3 regions of the Streptomyces decoyicus genome follow, and region 3 is predicted to be linked to each of the others. Evidence: predicted binding sites of a transcription regulator. Region 3 holds the regulator's gene; each other region holds the start of a gene.
What was found. The regulator HrcA, encoded in region 3, represses chaperone genes, less so after heat shock. The targets are predictions, from matches to a motif close to TTNGCACTCNGNNNNNCNGAGTGCNAA.
Positions count from the first base shown of each region.

Region 1: the regulator HrcA is predicted to act here: its motif matches at 5,182-5,208, upstream of groES (co-chaperone GroES).
Region 2: the regulator HrcA is predicted to act here: its motif matches at 5,682-5,708, upstream of groL (chaperonin GroEL).

Region 1 covers NZ_CP082301.1:3,768,896-3,776,797, forward strand. Annotated here, with positions in the region: gene K7C20_RS16355 (DUF2264 domain-containing protein) at 1-1,151, opposite strand, end outside; gene K7C20_RS16360 (hydroxyacid dehydrogenase) at 1,318-2,376, shown strand; gene groL (chaperonin GroEL) at 2,964-4,589, opposite strand; gene groES (co-chaperone GroES) at 4,725-5,033, opposite strand; gene K7C20_RS16375 (FtsW/RodA/SpoVE family cell cycle protein) at 5,559-6,917, shown strand; gene K7C20_RS16380 (THUMP-like domain-containing protein) at 7,516-7,902, shown strand, end outside.
Region 2 covers NZ_CP082301.1:4,976,212-4,984,113, reverse strand. Annotated here, with positions in the region: gene K7C20_RS38340 (hypothetical protein) at 1-41, opposite strand, end outside; gene K7C20_RS22040 (hypothetical protein) at 41-292, opposite strand; gene K7C20_RS22035 (helix-turn-helix domain-containing protein) at 414-1,253, shown strand; gene K7C20_RS22030 (DUF397 domain-containing protein) at 1,237-1,536, shown strand; gene K7C20_RS22025 (FG-GAP-like repeat-containing protein) at 1,627-3,102, opposite strand; gene K7C20_RS22020 (hypothetical protein) at 3,482-3,772, shown strand; gene groL (chaperonin GroEL) at 3,929-5,554, opposite strand; gene K7C20_RS22010 (cold-shock protein) at 5,937-6,140, opposite strand; gene K7C20_RS22005 (MoaD/ThiS family protein) at 6,565-6,843, opposite strand; gene thrC (threonine synthase) at 6,920-7,902, opposite strand, start outside.
Region 3 covers NZ_CP082301.1:2,801,960-2,809,861, forward strand. Annotated here, with positions in the region: gene K7C20_RS12370 (OsmC family protein) at 1-329, shown strand, start outside; gene K7C20_RS12375 (16S rRNA (uracil(1498)-N(3))-methyltransferase) at 420-1,163, opposite strand; gene K7C20_RS12380 (nitronate monooxygenase) at 1,160-2,248, opposite strand; gene dnaJ (molecular chaperone DnaJ) at 2,345-3,481, opposite strand; gene hrcA (heat-inducible transcriptional repressor HrcA) at 3,482-4,498, opposite strand; gene K7C20_RS12395 (MBL fold metallo-hydrolase) at 4,693-5,427, shown strand; gene K7C20_RS12400 (DUF3097 domain-containing protein) at 5,546-6,379, shown strand; gene K7C20_RS12405 (Uma2 family endonuclease) at 6,357-6,935, opposite strand; gene hemW (radical SAM family heme chaperone HemW) at 7,045-7,902, opposite strand, start outside.

The DNA.
Region 1 (7,902 bases), 970 kb from region 3:
CCCTTGGCCGCCCAGTAGGGCGAGGCCGGGCCCGAGTAGCTCTGGAGCATCGGGGCGTACGGCCCGTACCAGCCGAGTGGTAGCAGGCCGTCCTCCGTGACGGCGCCGCGGTCGAGGAAGTGGCGCAGGGCCCCGGAGGCGAGGCGGCGGGTGGCGCCGGGGGTGAGCGGGGTGTGGCCGGTGAGGGCGCCCAGCCACGGAGCGGCGGTGGCGGCGAAGCGGTAGGTGAGGGAGCGGCCGAACGGCAGCGGCGCACCGTTGGCGTCGAAGAGGCGGGTGTAGCCCTCCAATTGGGCATGCAGACGTGCGCCGTAGCCGGCCAGGAGCGTCCGGTCGCCGGCGAGGTGGGCGTGCAGGACCGGGTAGAAGTGCATCGCCCAGGCGTTGTAGTGGTCGAATGCGCGGTTTTCGCCGTCCGAGTACCAGCCGTCGCCGAGGTACCAGTCCTCGATACGGGTCAGCGCGCGGTCGATGGCGGCCTGAGCGCGTACGGTCTCGATGCCCGCGTCGCGGAGGAAGCCGCCGACGGTGAGGCCGAAGAGCCACCAGTTGTTGTCGACGGGGGACGGGCCGAGGGCGGGCAGCAGCCAGTCGGCGACGCGGGCGCGGACTCCGTCGTCGAGGGTGTCCCACAGCCAGGGGCGGGTCAGGCGCAGGCCGAGGGCGAGCGAGGCGGCTTCGACACGGGCCTGCCGGATGGTGCCGACGCGGGGCCAGGAGTCGGGGTCGACGGGCGTCATCTCGCGCGCCCTGCTGGGCTTTCGGGTGCCCGCGGCCAGGCCTTCGGCGTAGCGGGAGAGGTGGCCGTGCGGGTCGTGGCCCTTGCTGCCGGCGACTCTGAGGGCGGCGAGCAGGAACGTACGGGCGAAGCCTTCGAGGGCGTCCGAGCGGGGGCCCGAGGAGCTGGGGCGGGCGCCGGGGAAGGCGATCAGGCCGTGGCGCGGGGAGGCGTAGCGGGCGGTGGAGTGCAGCAGACCGTCGGCCGTCGCTTCCCAGTGGGCGCGGGTCCAGCCTGTGTACGGGCTGCGGCGGCGGTCCTCGGGCGGGAGGGGGAAGGGGAGCGATAAGGAGTGCTGGGGCGAGTGGTGTGGAAAGTGCCGGTGACGTTCGGGTGGGGTCTGGGGTTGGGGCTGGGTCTGGGGCTCGGTCATGGCTTCCCCTGAGGCGGTGGGTGGCGGCCGGGCGGCGGAATCCTTCAACCGAGGCCGGCAGCACGTCAGTCGAAGGGACGGAGAATGGGATCGAAGCCGGTCTCCCAGCCGGCAGCGGCAAGTGACGAACAACGACGGGCGACCGCGAAGGAGCACGTTCCTCACTATGCACCCCACCACTGACAATGCCCCCGGACCTGCGGAAATGCCGCCTTCCCGGCCCACGTTGCTGCTGGCGATGGGCCCCGGCGTCGCCGACCGGCTCCTCGATGCCCGCCACCACACCCGCCTCGCGGCCCTCGCCCGTACCGACCCACGCCTCGTCGCCCACGATCTGGCCCACCCCCCTCCCGAGGTCACCGCCGCGCTCGCCTCCGCCGAGGTGCTCCTCACCTGCTGGGGCGCCCCGCCGCTCACCGGCCCGGTGCTGGACGCGGCCCCCCGGCTGCGCGCCGTCGTCCACGCCGCCGGATCGGTCAAACACCACATCACCGACGCCTGCTGGGAGCGCGGTATCGCGGTCAGCTCGGCCGCCGACGCCAACGCGCTCCCGGTCGCCGAATACACCCTCGCCGCGATCCTCTTCGCCAACAAACGCGTGCTGCACTCGGCCCACCGCTACCGCGGCCTGCGCACACCGCACGACTGGCACCAAGAACTCGCCGCCGCCGGCAACTACCGCCGCACCGTCGGCGTCATCGGCGCCTCCCGTGTCGGCCGCCGCGTCATCGAGCTGCTGCGCCCGTTCGACCTGCGCGTCCTGCTGCACGACCTGTATGTGTCCGCCGCCGAGGCCGCCCGGCTCGGCGTGTGCCCGGTCCCCCTCGACGCCCTCTGTGCCGACAGCGACGTCGTCACCGTGCACGCCCCGCAGCTTCCCGCCACCCGCCATCTGCTCGGCCGCCGCGAACTGGCCCTGCTGCCCGACGGCGCGACCCTGATCAACACCGCCCGCGGCTCCCTGGTCGACGGGACGGCCCTGCTCCCCGAGCTGGTCACCGGCCGCCTGCACGCCGTCCTCGACGTCACCGAGCCCGAACTCCCGCCTCCCGCTTCGCCGTTGTACGAGCTGCCGAACGTCCTGCTGACGCCACACGTGGCGGGGTCGCTGGGCACCGAACTCCACCGCCTCGCCGACCACGCCCTCAACGAACTCGAACGCTATGCCCAAGGCCGCCCGTTCACCGGCCCCGTACGCCCCGAGCATCTGCCCCACTCGGCTTGACCGGGCCCGTCCAGAGGGCACCGGCCACCCCCGCTGGGCTTGCCCAACGCGCCTGGGGTCCATCGCTTCCGGGGGCCCACCGCTTCCGGGGGCCCGGCACACCCTGGAGGCTCACCACTTCCGGGGGCCACCACGCTTGAAGGCCCACTAACGGCCCACCGCACTTGGGGCCGCAGCACACTTGCGGTTCCTGCCCACCACACCCGCCCACCCCCCGAAGGGGGGTGGGCGGCGGGGAAACAACAACACCGGGGTGGGCGGCGGGGAAACAACAACACCCAGGGGGGCGGCGGGGAAACAACCCAGGGGCGCCGAGCACAAGCGAGCCCCCAGGAGCGCCGAGCGCAAACGAGCCCCCTAGAGCGCCGAACCCAAGCGAGCCCCCTGGACGCCCCCCCCCACACCGCCAGACCCCGCAGCCCCGCCCCCTCGGCACAAACGGACCCCCCGGCCCCGGAGGAACCCCCACCCCGACACAACCCACCCACAGCGCCCTCCCCCCCCCCGCACAAACGCAAGACCCGGCCCCCGCGCGCAGCGGGAACCGGGTCTCGTGCGTCAGGCAGCGAGCTGCCCGGCGCTATGCGTCAGTGCGAGTGCCCGTGGCCGTGACCGGCCTCGGCCGACTCGTCCTCCGCGGGCTTCTCGACGACCAGGGTCTCGGTCGTCAGGAGCAGCGAGGCGATCGACGCGGCGTTCTCCAGGGCGGAGCGGGTGACCTTCACCGGGTCGATGACGCCGGCCTTGACCAGGTCGCCGTACTCGCCGGTGGCGGCGTTGAAGCCGTTGCCCTTGTCCTGCTCGGCGACCTTCGCGGTGATGACGTAGCCCTCGAGGCCGGCGTTCTCCGCGATCCAGCGCAGCGGCTCGACGACGGCGCGGCGGACGACGGCGACACCGGTGGCCTCGTCGCCCTCCTTGCCCAGGGAGCCTTCCAGCACCTTGGCGGCGTGGACCAGAGCGGAGCCACCACCGGAGACGATGCCCTCCTCGACCGCGGCGCGGGTCGCGGAGATGGCGTCCTCCAGACGGTGCTTCTTCTCCTTGAGCTCGACCTCGGTGGCCGCACCCACACGGATGACGCAGACGCCACCGGCGAGCTTGGCGAGGCGCTCCTGGAGCTTCTCGCGGTCCCAGTCGGAGTCGGTGGACTCGATCTCGGCCTTGATCTGGGCGACGCGGCCCGCGACGTCCTCGGAGTTGCCGCCACCGTCGACGATGGTGGTGTCGTCCTTGGTGACGGTCACGCGGCGGGCGGTGCCCAGCACGTCCAGACCGGCCTGGTCGAGCTTGAGGCCGACCTCCTCGGCGATGACCGTGGCACCGGTGAGGGTGGCGATGTCGCCGAGCATGGCCTTGCGGCGGTCACCGAAGCCGGGAGCCTTGACGGCAACGGCGTTGAAGGTGCCACGGATCTTGTTGACGACCAGGGTCGACAGGGCCTCGCCCTCGACGTCCTCGGCGATGATCAGCAGCGGCTTGGAGGCCCCCGCCTGGATGACCTTCTCCAGCAGCGGCAGCAGGTCCTGGATCGAGGCGATCTTGCCCTGGTGGATCAGGATGTAGGGGTCCTCGAGGACGGCCTCCATACGCTCCTGGTCGGTGACCATGTACGGCGAGAGGTAGCCCTTGTCGAAGGCCATGCCCTCGGTGAAGTCCAGCTCCAGACCGAAGGTGTTGGACTCCTCGACGGTGATGACACCGTCCTTGCCGACCTTGTCCATCGCCTCGGCGATGAGCTCGCCGACCTGCTTGTCCTGCGCGGACAGACCGGCCACGGCAGCGATGTCGGACTTGTCGTCGATCGGACGGGCGGTCGCGAGGAGCTCCTCGGACACGGCCTTGACCGCGGCGTCGATGCCCTTCTTCAGGGCGGCCGGGGAGGCGCCGGCGGCGACGTTGCGCAGACCCTCGCGGACCAGCGCCTGCGCCAGCACGGTGGCGGTGGTGGTGCCGTCACCCGCGATGTCGTTGGTCTTGGTCGCCACCTCCTTGACGAGCTGGGCACCCAGGTTCTCGTACGGGTCGTCGACCTCGACCTCACGGGCGATGGTGACACCGTCGTTGGTGATCGTCGGCGCGCCGAACTTCTTGTCGATGACGACGTTGCGGCCCTTGGGGCCGATCGTCACCTTGACCGTGTCGGCAAGCTTGTTGACGCCGCGCTCAAGGGCGCGACGGGCGTCCTCGTCGAACTTCAGGATCTTCGCCATGGGTTGCTTCAAGTCCTCTCATTGCGATCCTCGGCCACGACGTGGGGACCGCTGTCGCTCAAACGAACTGCGCCCCTGCCCCGGGTTGTTTAGACGCGGGAACCAGGGGCGCAGATCACGGCAAAACTGGGTGACTTACTTCTCGACGATCGCGAGAACGTCGCGAGCCGAGAGAACGAGGTAGTCCTCGTTGTTGTACTTCACCTCGGTGCCGCCGTACTTGCTGTAGAGCACGACGTCGCCGACGTTCACGTCGAGCTCGACGCGCTTGCCGTCCTCGACCCGGCCCGGGCCCACGGCCAGGACGACGCCCTCCTGGGGCTTCTCCTTGGCGGTGTCCGGAATGACCAGGCCCGAGGCCGTGGTCTGCTCGGCGTCGAGCGGCTGGACCACAATGCGGTCCTCAAGCGGCTTGATGGCAACCTTGGAGCTGGTGGTCGTCACGATCCGACCTCCCCCTTCGGAGATCTCACGGGGTTAACTGTCTGAGGTGGCGACCAGGTGGATCCGTCGTCGCGGGTGCCGGACCTGCCCGTCGCTGTGTTTCTGGCACTCCCCACTGGAGAGTGCCAACGCCGAGACTATGACGCGGTTAGCACTCGGTCAAGCGGAGTGCCAGCGCGGCGGGGTGCGCTTCCCTCCGCACCGGTTGACCGGCCGCACGAATCCGCGGCCTCCGGCGGTCCGCACCCCGCCGGTCACGGCCATCTGCCGCGGGATCGGGGCGGGTTACGCGCCGACTTACGGGCCGTGTAAGGGGCAGGTTCCTATCAAATCGGACACACCTTCCCGTTCCCTCGCAACCACGCCACCGGCTGCCTCGTCTACCTCCCCGACTGCCGGGCCGACGAACCGGGCACAACCCGGCCGGCCCGCGGCCTTGACGATCAGTGGCGGAGGAAACCCGTGCGTGGACCGACCAGCGTTCCCCGGGCTGCCCGGCAGCCGGAGAGCGACGCCGAGCGCACCATGACGTTCGCCGCGCTGGCCCAGGCACCGGACCGCCGGCGGACCGAGGCATGGCTGCTCGCCTTCGCCGTACTGATCGCGGACTTCGGCTACGCCTTCACCGGCCTGTCGATGACCGGCCGGCTGCCCGGCGGGCTGGCCGGCTTCGCCGTCAGCATGTTCTTCGTGGCGCTGGTCCCGCATCTGGTCCTGCGCCGCTACGCGCCCCGCGCCGATCCGCTGATCCTGCCGCTGGCGACGCTGCTGACCGGGATAGGTCTGGTGCTGCTGCACCGCCTGGACCTCACCTACGCGCAAACGCCCCGGCTGAAGATCGCCGAGGCGGCGAGCGGCCAGCTGGTGTGGACGGTGATCGGGGTGGCGGTCTGTATAGCCATCCTGCTGGTGCTGCGCGATCACCGCATCCTCCAGCGCTACATCTATCTGACGATGGTGGTCGCGCTGGTGCTGCTGATGGCGCCGGCCTTCTTCGGCGCCGACATGTACGGCGCCAAGCGCTGGATTCTGCTCGGACCGCTGTCCCTCCAGCCCGGCGAGTTCGTGAAGATCATGATCTCGGTGTTCTTCGCGGGCTATCTCACCGTCAACCGCGATGCGCTGGCGCTGGCCGGACGCCGCGTCCTGGGCGTCCAGCTGCCTCCGGGGCGGCAGCTCGCGCCGATCTTCACGATCTGGGTGATCAGCCTGCTGGTGCTGGTCTTCGAACGGGACCTGGGCACCTCGCTGATCTTCTTCGGCGTCTTCGTGATCATGCTGTACATGGCCACCGAGCGCACGAGTTGGGTGCTCTGCGGCCTGGCCATGGCCGCGATCGGCGCCGCCGTCGTCGGCTCCATAGAGCCGCACGTCAAGGGCCGGATCATGGCCTGGCTGCACCCGATGGACATCTTTCTGCCCGAGGACCGCCGGCCGCCGGGGCTGATCTCCGACCAGGCCGCGCAGGCACTGTTCAGCTTCGGCAGCGGCGGCATCTCGGGCAGCGGCCTGGGCCAGGGCCACCCTGAGCTGATCGGCTTCGCCGGTAACAGCGACTTCATCCTCACCACCGTCGGCGAGGAGATGGGGCTGGCCGGAGTGATGGTCGTGATCATGCTGTACGTGCTGCTCGCCCAGCGCGGACTGCGGGTGGGCCTGACCGCCCGCGACCCGTTCGGCAAACTGCTCGCCGTCGGTCTCTCCGGGGCGCTGCTGCTCCAGGTCTTCGTGGTCGCCGGCGGCGTCACCGGCCTGATCCCCCTGACCGGCAAGGCCCTGCCGTTCCTCGCCAAGGGCGGCTCGTCCCTGGTCGCGAACTGGGTGATGGTGGCCCTGCTCCTACGCATCAGCGACCACGCGCAGCGGCGGCGCGAGCGGGTCTGATTCTTCCCACGTTTTTGGCTTTCCCGCCGTTCCGCTGCGCTTTGCCTTGTGCCCCACGTCTTCGGCTGGCCCGCCGTGGGAATTTCCCGCCGTTGCGCCTGCGGCGGGCCGGGGTCGCTGCGCGGGGCTGTCGGGTGCGGTGCCGCTCCTCCGGACTTCGTCCTGCGGCGCGACCCCTCCCGATGGGGGGTGGGGAAAGGCTGGTGGGGGTGCTAGTGGAGGGTCCGGCGCACCTCGTAGATCACTTGCAAACGCCCACGCCGGTGGCCCGCCCCCACCCACTTTCACTTTCTCCACTCACGGGAGGGGACGGGCCGGAGGGGCCGGTGTGTGGGACGTAAAGCGAAGCAGTCCCACACACCGGCCCCGGAGGCCCGTCACCGCACCCACAGCCCCGCGCAGCGGACCCCGCCCGCCGCAGGCGCAACGGCGAGCGCACCGCGCAGCGGGCGACAAACGGCGACACACCACCACGGCGGGACAGCCGACAACGTGGGCCGGAGGCCAAGCGCAACGGCGAGCGCACCGCGCAGCGGGCGACAAACGGCGACACACCACCACGGCGGGAAAGCCGACAACGTGGGGGGACAATGACACCGTGAACGACCTGGACACCTTCGCCGCCCTGCTCGCCCCGGAGGGGCAATCGCTGCTGGCCGAGCTGCGGGACCACGACCCGGCGGACGAGCTGGCGGCAGCCACCCGGCTGCGCCGTGACCACCCCGCGCCGCTGGTCTCCGCCGCGCTCGGGCAGGCCCGGCTGCGGCAGCGCGCGGTGGCGAAGTTCGGGGCGGATGCGCGGCTGATGTACTTCACGCCCAACGGCGTCGAGCAGTCCACCCGTGCCACGGTCGCCGCCCACCGCGCCGCCCGGCTCGCCGCACTGGGCGTCCGTACGCTGGCCGACCTGTGCTGCGGCATCGGCGGCGACGGGATCGCGCTGGCCCGCGCCGGGATCCGGGTCCTGGCCGTCGACCGGGACCCC
Region 2 (7,902 bases), 2.2 Mb from region 3:
CCGTCCCGCCCGTCCACCGCATAGCTGCCGAGCGCCGGAATCACGGCTGCCGCTCCTCCGTGCCGTGTCCGGGAGCGGCGGTCTTGGCGTACTCCGCCAGTACGTCGGCCAGGCGCTGGGCGGTGTCCAGGTTGCAGCGCCCCAGCTCGACCAGTGGCGCCATGACGCTGCTCGCGCACGACACCGGGTCGACGCAGAGGGAGGGCAGGGTGACCCCCACTGCTCGGAGTGCGGTCTGTAGTTCCACCATGACAACCTCGGCCTGCCGTACCCGATCACGCGCCGTCAACATTTCTCTCCATCACCTTCCACGCTGAGTGTTCCGGTTGTGCACACAGCGTGGCGGCTACAGGTCTAGCCTGCATAGAGACGCAGACCCAACAACCGATCGTGTGTAACAGGGAGTTGCTGCGATGCCCGGACCCAAGCCCCTCGACCCGTCTTCGTCACCCCGCGCCATGCTCGGGGCCGAGTTACGACACAAACGTGAAGAGGCGGGCCTCACCCAGGAGGAACTCGGCAGTCCCCTCTTCGTCAGCGGCTCGTTCATCGGCCAGCTGGAGGCAGGGACGCGGCGGATGCAGATGGAATACGCCGTCAAGATGGACGAGATCCTGGCGACGGACGGCTACTTCGTCCGCAACTGCGAGGCCGCGAAGAAGTCGAAGTACCCGGATCACTTCGCGGAAGCGGCGGAGGCGGAAGCCATCGCCACGGCGATCAGGGAGTACGCGCCGCAGCTGATTCCGGGGCTGTTGCAGACGAAGGCGTATGCATGGGCGGTCTGCCGCGCGTACCAGCCGACGGCGCCGGACGATGTCATCGACGAGCTGGTGTCTGCGCGGCTTGAGCGGGCCCACCTGCTGACTCATCCAACGACCCCGCTGTTGTGGGCAGTACTGGACGAGGCCGTGCTACGCCGACGGGTAGGTGGTGCAGGAGTCATGGCAGAGGCGCTACGGCACATCACTGAACTATGCAGGCGACACCGGATCATTGTGCAGGTGCTGCCGCTTACGGCGGGGGCTCACGCAGCAATGAACGGATCCCTCAAACTCATGACCTTCGAGGACGCGCCTCCACTCGCCTACCTTCAAAGCTTGGGAACTGGCCGCCTGCAGGACGATCCGGCTACGGTCGCCCGTCACGAACTGACTTACGATTTGCTTGGGGCCAGCGCACTGTCACCCCAGGAATCCCTGGCCCTGATCGAATCAGTGGCGGAGGATTACGCGCATGAGGATCAGTCCTGAGTACGGCCTGCACTCGGCCACCTGGCACAAGTCCAGCTACAGCGGTGGCGACGGCGGCGACTGCCTTGAGGTAGCCCGGGACTTCCCCGGCGCCGCCCAATGGCGTAAGTCCCGCCACAGCGGTGGTGAGGGCGGCAACTGCCTCGAAGTCTCCGACGACCACCCCGGCATCGTGCCCGTCCGTGACTCCAAGGACCCGCACGGTCCGGCGCTCGCGTTCCGGGCGCCGGCCTGGACGGCGTTCGTCGAGGGCGTCAAGTCAGGTTCGTTGCACGGCGTCTGACCCCCACTCGGGGTCCGTGGCTGCTCAAGCCGCGGACCCCGATCTGGTGCTTGCGCCGCCCTCGGGCCGCCTCCGCGTGCTACACGGCCCTCACCCCGCGATGACGCTCCCGAACTCCGGCGCGCCCGCCGTCGAGATGCCGACGTCGGACGGACTGATGTAGCGGGAACCCGTGGCGGTGAGGCTGCTGCCGTCCGAGGGGAGGGTGATGAGCCCGCCGTTGCCGCCGTCCTCGTAGGTGGCGCCCACCGTCAGGTCGGCCTTCTTGTCACCGTTGAGGTCGGAGAGGACGACCTCGCCGCCGAAGTAGTCGTCCTTCTCGCTGGCCCCGGGGACGCCCGGGGAGTTCTCGTGGAAGTACTGGATGTGCTGCGAGGTGTCGATACCGGAGGGCGAGCCGCGCAGGACGGTGACCGCCCCGGCCTTGCTCACGCCGTCGAGGGTCTCGTGTGCGACGCCGATGGCCAGGTCCTGCATGCCGTCACCGTTGGTGTCGCCGAGGGTGACCTCGTAGCCGAATTTGTCGCCCTTTTCGGAGCTGCCGGGCACGGCGCCGGACTCCTGGGTGATGGCGTCGATGCGGTCCAGGCGCGGGCCGTTCGCCGAGCCGTGGATGACGTTGACCTTGCCGCCCTTGGTGCTGCCGGGGACCCGGTCGTCGAAGAGCATGCCGGTGACGAGGTCGCCGAAGCCGTCGCCGTCGACATCGCCGATGGCCGTGATGAAGCCGCCGGGCAGCCGCTTGAGGCCGGCGCCGGAGAGGCCGGCCGGGGTGCCGGGCAGGTAGTAATTGGTGCTGTAGTGGGGGGCGTTCTTGTCGTAGGCGCTGACGACGAGGTCGGCGTAGCCCTGGTCGGTGACCTCGCCCGCGGTCAGCTGGAGGACGCCGCTGGTGGGCCCGCCGACGACGGGCAGGGCGAGGGCCGTGCGCGCGCCCGGGGCTCCGGACCTGCCGATGCCGCCCTTGAAGACGTGCAGCGTCGGGGCGGACGTGCCGACCGCGACGTCGGCCTTGCCGTCACGGTCGAAGTCGCCGGCGGCCAGCGCCGCGCCGAAGCGGTCGTGCTGGGTGGGGGCCGGGTCGGCGAGGGCGACGCCGCCGTTTCCGGAGAGGCCGCCGGAAGCGCCCCACAGGATCTGAATCGTGCCGGCGTCGGCATCGGCCGCGATGTCCTCGTACGGGGCGGAGACGGCGAGGTCGGCGAAGCCGTCGGAGTTGAAGTCACCGGTGGCGAGGCTCGCGCCGAAGAGGTCGTCGGCTTCGGCCGCGCCGGGGACGCCCGGGGAGTTCTGGGTGAGCGTGGTGCGCCGGGAGGCGTCCACGCCGTGCGCCGAACCGTAGAGCACGGTGACGGCGCCCGCGCCCTTCTTCCCGTCGACGGTGGCGGAGGGCGCGGCCACCGCAAGATCGCGGTAGCCGTCGCCGTTGAAATCGCCCTGGCGGCCGTTGGCGGCCGGCGCGGCGTGGTCCGCGGCCGCGGCGGTGCCGGTGGCGGCCGTCAGCAGCCCGGCCGCCAGCGCGGTGGCGGCGGCGGTGGCCAGGGTCGTACGGAGGTGCTGGGGCATGCGGGACTCTCCTGCTGCCTGCGGGACGCGCGGGGCGTCCACAACCGAATGGTGTGTCCGAACCGCCGCGGCCCGGGGCGCGAGTCTCCACCGGCACCTGTGCGGGAGTCGCTTCCCGGTACCTGTGCGGGAGCCTCTCCCCCGTACCTGTGCGGGGGAGTCGCTTCCCGGTACCTGTGCGGCAGTTGACTCACAAGAGACCTGCGAGGGGCAGGGAGGGTTGTAGCCAAATGGCGAAGAAGGCGTGAAGGTGCGGTGTTTGGGCGGAATGCGGACGGATCACACCCGGAGGGCGGACGGATCACACCCGGACCGGGGACGGACCGCACCCGGACCGCGCCCCCTGTCGACGCCACTCCGCCGCAGTAGGGTCGGCGCCATGCTGATCCGGTTACACCGTCCCTGGCGCGCCAGGCTGGCCGTGGCACTCACCGTTCTCGTGGTGGCCGCCGGCGGGGTGGCACTGGTCCTGTGGGGCGAGGCGCCGCCTCCGTACGCGCCACTGCCCTCACTGCCCGCGGCACACGGAAATACCCTGGTCCAGGTCGTCTACGAAAGCACCTTGGACCGCGACGGCCCGCCCGGACCGGCCACTCTCGGCGGAGCCGCGATGCTGGCCGTGGCCGCGGTGTTGGGCGTCGCGGGGTGCCTCATCGGCCGTCGGCGGTAGCGGGGCCAACGCCAAGCCTCGGCCCCGCCCGCCAACGGCACCGCCGTTGGACGCGCCCCCATGAAACGCCGCCGGGGCGGCACCCCCTGGGAGGAGGGTGCCGCCCCGACGTACGTCTGGACGTGATCCGGGAGGATCAGCGTTCTGATCCGGGGATCAGAAGTCCATGTCACCGCCCGGCATGCCGCCCGGAGCGCCGCCGGCGGCGGCCTTCTCCGGCTTGTCGGCGATGACGGCCTCGGTGGTGAGGAAGAGCGCCGCGATGGAGGCGGCGTTCTGGAGCGCGGAGCGCGTGACCTTCGCCGGGTCGATGATGCCCTCGGCGATCATGTCGACGTACTCACCGGTCGCGGCGTTGAGGCCGTGGCCGATGGGCAGGTTGCGCACCTTCTCCACCACAACGCCGCCCTCGAGGCCGCCGTTGACGGAGATCTGCTTGAGCGGGGCTTCCAGGGCCAGCTTCACCGCGTTGGCGCCGGTGGCCTCGTCGCCGTCGAGCTCCAGCTTCTCGAAGACCTGGGAGGCCTGGAGCAGGGCGACGCCACCGCCGGCGACGATGCCCTCCTCGACGGCCGCCTTCGCGTTGCGAACGGCGTCCTCGATGCGGTGCTTGCGCTCCTTGAGCTCGACCTCGGTGGCGGCACCGGCCTTGATGACGGCCACGCCGCCGGCCAGCTTCGCCAGACGCTCCTGGAGCTTCTCGCGGTCGTAGTCCGAGTCGCTGTTCTCGATCTCGGCGCGGATCTGGTTGACCCGGCCCTGGACCTGCTCGCTGTCGCCGGCACCGTCGACGATGGTGGTCTCGTCCTTGGTGATGACGACCTTGCGGGCGCGGCCGAGCAGCTCGAGACCGGCGTTCTCCAGCTTGAGGCCGACCTCCTCGGAGATGACGGTGCCACCGGTGAGGATGGCGATGTCGCCGAGCATGGCCTTGCGGCGGTCACCGAAGCCCGGGGCCTTGACGGCGACGGACTTGAAGGTGCCACGGATCTTGTTGACGACCAGGGTCGACAGGGCCTCGCCCTCGACGTCCTCGGCGATGATCAGCAGCGGCTTGCCGGACTGCATGACCTTCTCCAGGAGCGGCAGCAGGTCCTTCACGCTGCTGATCTTGGAGTTGACGATCAGGATGTACGGGTCGTCGAGCGCGGCTTCCATGCGCTCCATGTCGGTCGCGAAGTACGCCGAGATGTAGCCCTTGTCGAAGCGCATACCCTCGGTGAGTTCCAGCTCCAGACCGAAGGTCTGGGACTCCTCGACGGTGATGACGCCTTCCTTGCCGACCTTGTCCATGGCCTCGGCGATCAGCTCGCCGATCTGGGTGTCAGCGGCGGAGATGGAGGCGGTCGAAGCGATCTGCTCCTTGGTCTCCACGTCCTTGGCCTGCTCCAGCAGGGCGGCGGAGACGGCCTCGACGGCACGCTCGATACCGCGCTTGAGGGCCATCGGGTTGGCGCCGGCGGCTACGTTGCGCAGGCCCTCGCGGACCAGAGCCTGGGCCAGGACGGTCGCGGTCGTCGTGCCGTCACCGGCGACGTCGTCCGTCTTCTTCGCGACCTCCTTGACCAGCTCGGCGCCGATCTTCTCGTACGGGTCCTCGAGCTCGATCTCCTTGGCGATGGAAACACCATCGTTGGTGATCGTGGGGGCGCCCCACTTCTTCTCGAGGACGACGTTGCGGCCCTTGGGGCCGAGGGTGACCTTGACGGCGTCGGCGAGCTGGTTCATCCCGCGCTCGAGACCGCGCCGTGCCTCCTCGTCGAACGCGATGATCTTGGCCATGTGAAGTGGTCCTCCCGGACTGGGGTGGATTGCTCCGGACCGCGCTGGCGCCCGCGACGGACGACCTGCAGACCTGTGTGGTTCCTTGCCCCACGCGGCCTACGGGCCTCACCGACCCGGTCCTTCTTTGTCACTCTCACTGGGAGAGTGCTAACGCAATGATTAGCACTCGCACCCCTTGAGTGCAAGGCAGCTTCGAAGAACCCTCCGACGGAAGTGGTGGCCGAGTGACGGGTGCGCACGGGTGGACCTGCGTGGACACGGACGTCCCGCGGCGACCCGCCCGCCTCCGCCGGCCCCGCTGTCCGCCGACGGCGGACAGCAGAAGGCCCGCACCCCCGACGGGGTACGGGCCTTCCCTACGCAGCAGTCGGTCGGCGCCTCAGCCGGCCACCCGGACCATGTCCGCCTGCGGCCCCTTCTGGCCCTGCGAGATCTCGAACTCGACCCGCTGACCTTCCTCGAGGGTGCGGTAGCCGTCCATCTGGATCGCGCTGTAGTGGACGAAAACATCCGCACCACCGTCGACCGCGATGAAGCCGTACCCCTTCTCCGCGTTGAACCACTTGACGGTGCCCTGAGCCATGCCTAACTCCCCTATTACTGGCCCTTGCGCAGGACCGCACTCCGCGGACCCGGGTCAGACCTCACCCCGCGAAAGGCCCGTGGGGTGTGCGCCGGAACGCGTCGACCGCCGCTGAATGTATCTGCACAGATGCCCAGAGCAACAGGTCAATCGGACGAGAATTCTGGGGCCGGAGAATCGGCAATATGCGGTGAAATCCCGGTTCTCCAGGGCAAGTCGGGCCGGGCATAGCGCACCTAGGCGACAAATACCGCACACACTTTGGGCACAACTGATCGCGAACACATATGCGTTCGGCACGCGCCGGGTGATATCCGGAGGGGGATCACCCCAATGGTATCCCCTTTCACAACATGGAATTGCCCCGTCCGCTTTCTGGCGGACGGGGCAATTCCGGTCAAGCAGGCGAAGAGATGGCGAAAAATCAGCAGCCGCCGGCCACTGCCGGAATGATCGAGATGCCCGCGCCGTCCGGGGTCGGCGTCTCCAGGCCCTGCTCGAAGCGCACATCGTCGTCGTTGACGTACACGTTCACGAAGCGGCGCAGCTTGCCGGCGTCGTCCAGCACACGGGCCGCGATGCCCTGGTGGTTCTGCTCCAGGTCGGCGATCACCTCGGAGAGGGTCGCGCCCTCGGCGGGGACCTCGGCCTGGCCGGCGGTGTACGTGCGGAGGATGGTGGGGATGCGGACCTTGACGCTCATGGTTCAGCCTTCCAGGAAATACGGAGTACGAGTGCGGGGCGGTGGCTCGGCCGTGTCCGCGGACCGGCCGACGGCCTCAGCCTGCCAGGCCGGCAGCGCGGAATGCGTCCAGATCCGGACGGATCGTCGCCGTGGGCCCGGTGGTCGGGGCGACCGCGTCCAGCGTCTTGAGACCGTCACCGGTGTTCAGGACGACGGTGGTCAGGGCGGGGTCGAGGACACCGGCCTCGATGAGCTTCTTGGTCACGCCGACGGTCACGCCGCCCGCGGTCTCCGCGAAGATCCCTTCCGTCCTGGCCAGCAGCTTGATCGCGTCCACGACCTGCTCGTCGTTGACGTCCTCCACAGCGCCACCCGTACGGCGGGCGATGTCGAGCACGTACGGACCGTCGGCCGGGTTGCCGATCGCCAGTGACTTGGCGATGGTGTTCGGCTTCTGCGGGCGTACGACGTCCTGCCCGGCCTTGAAGGCCGTGGACACCGGCGAACAGCCCTCCGCCTGGGCGCCGAAGATCTTGTACGGCTTGTCCTCGACCAGGCCGAGGGCGATCAGCTCCTTGAGCCCCTTGTCGATCTTCGTGAGCTGCGAGCCGGACGCGATCGGGATGACGATCTGGTCCGGGAGCTGCCAGCCCAGCTGCTCACAGATCTCGTACGCGAGAGTCTTGGAACCCTCGCCGTAGTACGGACGCAGATTGACGTTGACGAAGCCCCAGCCCTCGCCCAGCGGGTCGCCGATGAGCTCCGAGCAGAAGCGGTTGACGTCGTCGTAGTTGCCCTCGATGCCCACCAGGTCGCCGCCGTAGACCGCGGCCATGACGACCTTGCCGGCCTCCAGGTCGTGCGGGATGAAGACGCAGGACTTGAAACCGGCGCGGCGGGCGGCGGCGCCGACGGCACCGGCGAGGTTGCCGGTGGAGGAGCAGGAGAGCGTGGTGAAGCCGAAGGCGCGGGCGGCCTCGACGGCGATCGCCACGACGCGGTCCTTGAAGGAGTGCGTCGGGTTGCCGGAGTCGTCCTTCACATACAGCCCGCCGGTGACGCCCAGCTCGGCGGCGA
Region 3 (7,902 bases):
TGAACTGGCCCGCCCGCGCGGAGCAGCCCAACGGCGTCACCAGCCCCGAGGAGCTGATCGCGGCGGCCCACTCCTCCTGCTACTCCATGGCCTTCTCGCACGGCCTGGCCGGCAAGGGGTACACCGTCGAGGCCCTGGACACCCGGGCCGATGTCACCTTCCAGCCCGGTGAGGGCATCACCGCCATCGCGCTGACCGTCAAGGCCCGTGTCCCCGGCCTGTCCGAGGAGGACTTCCAGGCGGCGGCCCAGGACGCCAAGGCCAACTGCCCGGTGAGCCAGGCGCTGGCGGGCGTCAAGAACATCACGCTGGCGGCGGAGCTGCTCTGACGGGACGAGCGGCCGGGGCCGGTCGCTCCGCAGGGCGTCCCCGGGGCCGTGCGCCCCGGGGACGCCCGCCCGGTTCCAGAGGGTCTCCCCCTAGCTCCAGCGCCCCGTGCGCCCCAGCAGCAGCGCCGTCGCCGCCGTACCCGCCGTGGAGGTGCGCAGCACGGTCGTCCCCAGGCGGTACGGCTTGGCGCCGGCCTCGGCGAAGAGGGTGAGCTCCTCCGGGGAGACACCGCCTTCCGGCCCGACGACGAGCACGATCCGGCCCTCGGTGGGGAGTTCGGCGGTGGCGAGCGGGGAGCTGCCCTCCTCGTGGAGGACGGCCGCGAAATCGGCGTCGGCGAGCAGGGCGGCCACCTGCTTGGTCGTCAGCGGGTCCGCGACCTCGGGGAAGGTCAGCCGGCGCGACTGCTTGCCCGCCTCGCGGGCCGTGGCGCGCCATTTGCCGAGCGATTTCGCGGCCCGCTCGCCCTTCCACTGGGTCACGCAACGCGCCGCCGCCCAGGGCACGATGGCGTCCACACCGGTCTCGGTCATCGTCTCGACGGCCAGCTCGCCGCGGTCGCCCTTGGGAAGCGCCTGGACGACGGTGATCGTGGGGTTCGGCGGGGCCTCACTGCGCAGCTCGGTGACCGCGACGGTCAGCCGGTCCTTGCCCTCGACGGCGGCGACCGTGCCGTGCGCGCCGGCGCCATGCCCGTCCGTCAGGACGACCTCCTCGCCGGCCCGCAGCCGGCGCACCGACACCGCGTGCCGTCCCTCGGGGCCGTCCAGGGTCAGCGTGCCGCCGGCCCGTACATCCGCGAGGGAATCGACGAGGAAAACCGGCGCGGTCATGAGGCGCTGCCGGCGCCCGGGCGGCTCAACGCGGCGCGCGCCGCGTCCAGTTCGGCCGCCAGTACTTCCACGAGCTGCCCGGCGGGCAGCTCCCGGGCCAGCCGGTGCCCCTGCCCCGCCCACAGGTTCATGCCCTGTGCGTCGCCCGCCTTGGCCGCGGCCTTGCGCACGGTGGAGGTGAGGTAGTGGACGGCGGGGTAGGCCGCCGGGGCGTACGGGCCGTGCTCACGCATGAAGCGGTTGACCAGCCCACGGGCCGGCCGCCCGGAGAACGCCCGGGTCAACTCCGTATGCGTGAAGAGCGGGTTGGTCAGTGCCTGCTTGTGCAGCGGGTTGGCGCCCGATTCGGGGGTGGCGAGGAAGGCGGTGCCCAGCTGCGCCATGCTCGCCCCGGCGACCAGCACCGACGCGATCTGTGCCCCGCGCATCAGCCCGCCCGCGGCGATCGCCGGGATCTGCACGGCCTCGCGGACCTGGCCGAGCAGCGCCAGCAGGCCCAGCCCCGAGCCGGTCCCGTCGGCGTGCGGATCGTCGCGGTGGGTGCCCTGGTGGCCGCCGGCCTCCACGCCCTGCACGCACACCGCGTCGGCGCCCGACCACTGTGCGGCCTGCGCCTCGGCGGCGGTGGTGACCGTGACGATGGTGTACGTGCCGACCTTGGCGAAGGCGTCGAGGACCGCGCGCGAGGGGCAGCCGAAGGTGAAGGAGACCACCGGCACCGGGTCGTCCCGCAGGATCGCGAGCTTGGCCTCGTAGCCGTCGTCGATGGGCCCGTCGGTGTCGCCGAGTTCCGTCTCGTACCAAGTGGCCTCGCCCGCGAGTTGCTCGCGGTAGACCTCGACGACGGAGCCGTCGGCCAGCGAGGGCTGCGGCATGAAGAGATTGACGCCGAAGGGCCGGTCGGTCAGCGACCGCAGCTGCTTGATCTCCTGGTACATGCCGTCGGCGGTCTTGTAGCCGGCGGCGAGGAAGCCGAGACCGCCGGCGCCGCAGACGGCGGCGGCCAGCTCGGGTCCTGAGCCGCCTCCCGCCATCGGGGCCTGCACGATCGGGTAGCGGCAGAGCTCGGTCAGTGCGGTGGGCATGAGCACATCGTGTCACGCCCACCGCCCCGCTCCGAACCGGGGCGGCGACCGCTGCGCCGGCCCGGGGAACGGCTCCGCCCCCGGGCCCACCTGGGGCTATCGCCCGTTGAACGCATCCTTCAGGCGCGAGAACAGACCCTGCTGCCCCGGCTGGAACTGCCCCGTGGGCCGTTCCTCCCCGCGGAGCTTGGCCAGCCGCCGCAGCAGGTCTTCCTGGTCGGGGTCGAGCTTGGACGGGGTCTGCACCTCGACGTGGACGATGAGGTCGCCCCGGCCGCCGCCACGCAGATGGGTCACCCCGCGCTGGTGCAGCGGGATCGACTGGCCGGACTGGGTGCCGGGCCGGACATCGATCTCCTCCACCCCGTCCAGCGTCTCCAGCGGGCACTTCGTGCCCAGCGCCGCCGCTGTCATCGGGATGGTGACCGTGCAGTGCAGATCGTCGCCGCGCCGCTGGAAGACCGAGTGCGCCAGCTCGTGGATCTCCACATAGAGATCGCCGGCGGGGCCGCCGCCGGGGCCGACCTCGCCCTCGCCCGCGAGCTGGATGCGGGTGCCGTTGTCGACACCGGCCGGGATCTTGACGGTCAGCGTGCGGCGGGAGCGGATCCGGCCGTCGCCTGCGCACTCGGGGCACGGGGTCGGCACGACCGTGCCGAAGCCCTGGCACTGCGGGCAGGGCCTGGACGTCATGACCTGGCCGAGGAAGGACCGGGTGACCTGCGAGACCTCACCGCGGCCGCGGCACATGTCACAGGTCTGCGCCGAGGTACCCGGCGCGGCTCCCTCACCGGTGCACGTCGTACAGACGACGGCGGTGTCGACCTGGATGTCCTTGGCCGTGCCGAAGGCCGCTTCGTTCAGCTCGATGTCGAGCCGGATCATGGCGTCCTGGCCGCGGCGGGTGCGCGAGCGCGGCCCGCGCTGCGACGCGGTGCCGAAGAACGCGTCCATGATGTCGGAGAAGTTGCCGAAGCCCGCGCCGAAGCCGCCCGCGCCCTGGCCGCCGCCCGCCTGCGAGAGGGGGTCGCCGCCGAGGTCGTAGACCTGCTTCTTCTGCGGGTCCGACAGAACCTCGTAAGCGGCGTTGATCTCCTTGAACCGCTCCTGGGTCTTGGGATCCGGATTCACGTCCGGGTGCAGCTCACGCGCCAGCCGGCGGAAGGCTTTCTTGATCTGGTCCTGCGAGGCGTCACGGCTGATGCCGAGGACCGAGTAGTAATCCGTGGCCACTTACGACTCCGCGAGGATTTGTCCGACGTAACGTGCCACTGCGCGTACCGCTCCCATCGTTCCGGGGTAGTCCATGCGGGTCGGTCCGACCACGCCGAGTTTGGCGACTGCCTCGTCGCCCGAACCGTAGCCGACCGTGACGACCGATGTGGACGCCAGGCCTTCGTGGGCATTCTCATGCCCGATACGTACGGTCATGCCCGAGTCCTTGGCCTCCCCGAGCAGCTTGAGCATCACCACATGCTCCTCAAGGGCCTCCAGCACCGGCCGGATCGTCAGTGGGAAATCGTGCCCGAAGCGCGTGAGATTGGCGGTACCGCCGATCATCAGCCGCTCTTCGGTCTCTTCCACCAAAGTTTCCAGCAACACCGACAGCACTGTCGAGACCGTGCCGCGGTCGTCCTGCTCGAAGGACTCCGGGAGATCCTGCACCAACTGCGGCACATCCGCGAACCGGCGGCCGACGACCCTGCTGTTGAGCCGGGCCCGCAGGTCCGCCAGCGAGGCCTCGCCGAACGGCGCCTGGCAGTCGATGAGCCGCTGCTCGACCCGTCCGGTGTCCGTGATCAGTACGAGCATCAGCCGGGCGGGGGCCAGCGCCAGCAGTTCGACATGCCGGACCGTGGACCGGGTCAGGGACGGATACTGCACGACCGCGACCTGCCGGGTCAGCTGCGCCAGCAGCCGGACCGTGCGGCCCACCACGTCGTCGAGGTCGACGGCGCCGTCCAGGAAGTTCTGGATCGCCCGCCGCTCCGGGCTGGACAGCGGCTTGACGCCGGCCAGCTTGTCGACGAACAGGCGGTAGCCCTTGTCGGTCGGGATGCGCCCGGCGCTGGTGTGCGGCTGGGCGATGAATCCCTCGTCCTCCAGGGCCGCCATGTCGTTGCGGATGGTGGCCGGGGAGACGCCGAGCTGATGGCGTTCGGTGAGCGCCTTGGAGCCGACCGGCTCCTCCGTCCCCACATAGTCCTGGACGATGGCACGCAGCACCTCCAGCCTGCGTTCACTGAGCATCCCGCGCACCTCCAGTCCGGCCGTCCGCCGCCTCGTCTCTCCTGGCACTCACACGGGCCGAGTGCCAGACCCTGAGCCAGTGTACGGCCGGGTAGCACGAACACGGCAAGGGCAGCCGCGCACAGCACCCGCCCGATGACCGTGTTCGGCCGATCTGTCGGGCAACGCTATCGCGATGGCGCTAGCGTCTCGGTATGCGTACTGCTTGGGAAGAGGCCGGTTGGGAACGACTCGGTGACGGTGTCGCCAGGCGCCGTATGCCGGGCTGGGACGAGACGATCGGGGTGATCGCCGGGACCACCGGCGTCATGATCGTCGACACCGGCGCGACCCTGCGCGACGGCGCGGACCTTCGGCGTGCGATCCGTGGCGTACTGGGCCGGGAAGTGACGCATGTCGCGCTCACCCACCCCCACTTCGATCATGTGCTGGGCACGGCCGCCTTCGCGGGCGTCGAGGTCTTCGGCGCGGCCGGACTGAGCGAGCTGCTGCGCCGCGGCAAGGACGAGCTGCGGCACGACGCGATGCGGCAGGGCGTCGACCGGGACGCCGCCGCCGAGGCCGCCGATCTGCTGGTCGCCCCGCACCACCACGTCCACGACCAGCTGACCGTCGAGCTCGGCGACCGGCAGGTGCTGCTCGCCAACGTCGGTCCCGGGCACACCGCCCACGACCTGGCCGTGCTGGTACCGGGCCGGCGCGGGGACCCGGAGATCGTCTTCTGCGGCGATCTGGTCGAGGAGTCAGGAGAGCCCCAGGCAGGCCACGACGCACTGCCGCAGCAGTGGCCCGCCGCGCTGGACCGGCTGCTGGCCCTCGGCGGCGAGGACGCGCGGTACGTTCCCGGCCATGGCGCCGTGGTGGACGCCCGCTTCGTCCGTGCCCAACGCGACGCCCTGGCCACCCGCTTCGGCGTCGCCCCGTCCTGACCACCGCCCGCCCTCCCCACGACTGCTTCCCCTGGGGACGCCCCGGGCCCCCGGCCGCCCGAACACCGACCGCCCCGCAGAGAACAAACAAAGAGCGACAGAGAACAGGTCCCACGCGATGCAGAACAGGCGCTACAGCCCCGACCTCACCCCGCCCTGGAAGAAGCAGCAGCCTGCGCCCGAGGTGCCGGCCGAGCCCGATCTGGTCGTCGAGGAGGTCACCTCGGGCTTCTGCGGCGCCGTGATCCGCTGCGAGAAGACGGCGCAGGGCCCGACGGTCACCCTGGAGGACCGCTTCGGCAAGCACCGGGCCTTCCCCATGGAGCCGCGCGGCTTCCTGCTGGAGGGGCGGGTGGTCACTCTCGTACGCCCCCAGGGCCGGCCGGCGGCCACCGCCCGGACGCGTACGGCATCGGGATCGCTCGCCGTGCCCGGCGCCCGCGCACGGATCGCCCGCGCCGGGCGCATCTATGTGGAGGGCCGGCACGACGCCGAGCTGGTGGAGCGGGTGTGGGGCGACGACCTGCGCATCGAGGGCGTGGTCGTGGAGTACCTGGAGGGCATCGACGACCTGCCCGCGATCGTCCGCGGCTTCTCCCCCGGTCCTGACGCCCGTCTCGGCGTCCTCGTCGACCATCTCGTGCCCGGCTCGAAGGAGTCCCGTATCGCGGCCGAGGTGACCGGTGACCACGCGCTGGTGGTGGGCCACCCGTACATCGACGTCTGGGAGGCGGTGAAGCCGTCCTCGGTCGGGATCGCGGCCTGGCCGTCCGTCCCGCACGGGCAGGACTGGAAGACGGGCGTGTGCCGGGCACTGGGCTGGCCGGAAAACACCGGCGCCGCCTGGCAGCGGATCCTGTCCTGCGTGCGCTCCTACAAGGACCTGGAGCCGGCGCTGCTGGGGCGGGTGGAGGAGCTGATCGACTTCGTTACGGCCGACGGTGCGGCCTGACGTTGGGCAGGGTCCCGAATTCGCTGGTGTCGAGTACGACATCGAGCTGGTCCACCGGCACGGGATCGCCAAATTTATAGATCGACTGCGACCGGTAGTCGGCGTTCTCCCCAGTGCCGGTGGGCCCGGTGAGCAGGACGCAGTGGGCCACGAGGGGATCGATGATCAGGTAGAGCGGAAGCCTGCTCGCCGCGTAAATCGAACGCTTGATGACATAGTCATGATCAACGCTGGTCTTGGAGACCACCTCGACCACCATCTTGATCACCTCAGGCGGCATCATGCGCCCGGAGTCCGGTCCGGTTCCGCGCTCCACCAGCACGAGATCCGGCTGGGGCTCACTGGACTCTTGATGAAGCGCGACATCCTGCGTTTGCAGGCGCCGCCACTTCTTCCGCGGAAACTGGTCGAGGACAGCTTCCACGATGTCGTTCTGGACCACGTCCGGCCCCGCCATCATCACGATGTTCGCCCGGAGGAGCTCGATCTTGACGCCCTCAGGAACCTCAAGGTTCTCGAAGAGCTCCGTCATCCGGCGTTCATCCACAGCGGTCATCTCCGTGGCCTCCGTTTCCCGTCGCCGTGTATACGGCACAGGCTAGGAACAGCCTAGGCGGGGCCGCAGGCCCGTCGCATCGGTTCACTCGTTCGAGGACAGTACGTTCTCAGTCCACCAGATCCCGCACCACCGCGTCCGCCAGCAGCCGTCCCCGGAGCGTCAGCACGGCCCGCCCCGCCTCGTACGGACCGGCCTCCAGCAGGCCGTCGGCCAGCGCACGGGCCGCCGCCCGCGCCCCCGCCGGCGCGAGGATGTCCAGCGGGCAGCCGTCCGAGAGCCGCAGCTCCAGGAGGATGCGTTCGACGCGGCGGTCCTCGTCCGAGAGGATCTCGCGGCCGGCGCCCGGGGAGCGGCCTTCAGTGAGGGCCTGGGCGTAGGCGCCGGGGTGTTTGACGTTCCACCAGCGGACGCCGCCGACGTGGCTGTGGGCACCGGGGCCCGCGCCCCACCAGTCGGCGCCGGTCCAGTAGAGCTCGTTGTGGCGGCAGCGGGCGGCGTCGGTGGTGGCCCAGTTCGAGACCTCGTACCAGGTGAAACCGGCCGCGGCGAGGCGTTCGTCGGCGATGAGGTAGCGGTCGGCGTGGGTGTCGTCGTCGGTCATCGGGACCTCGCCGCGGCGGATCCGTCGGGCCAGCTGGGTGCCCTCCTCGACGATCAGGGCGTAGGCCGAGACGTGGTCGGGGCCGGCGCCGAGCGCAGCGTCGAGGGAGGCGCGCCAGTCGTCGTCGGTCTCGCCCGGGGTGCCGTAGATCAGATCGAGGTTGACGTGCTCGAAACCGGCCGCGCGGGCCTCGGCGACACAGGCCTCGGGGCGGCCCGGGGTGTGCGTACGGTCGAGGATCTTCAGGACGTGCTGCCGGGCGCTCTGCATACCGAAGGAGACCCGGTTGAAGCCGCCCGCGCGCAGCTCGTCGAGGTAGCGGGGGTCGACGGACTCCGGGTTGGCCTCGGTGGTGATCTCGGC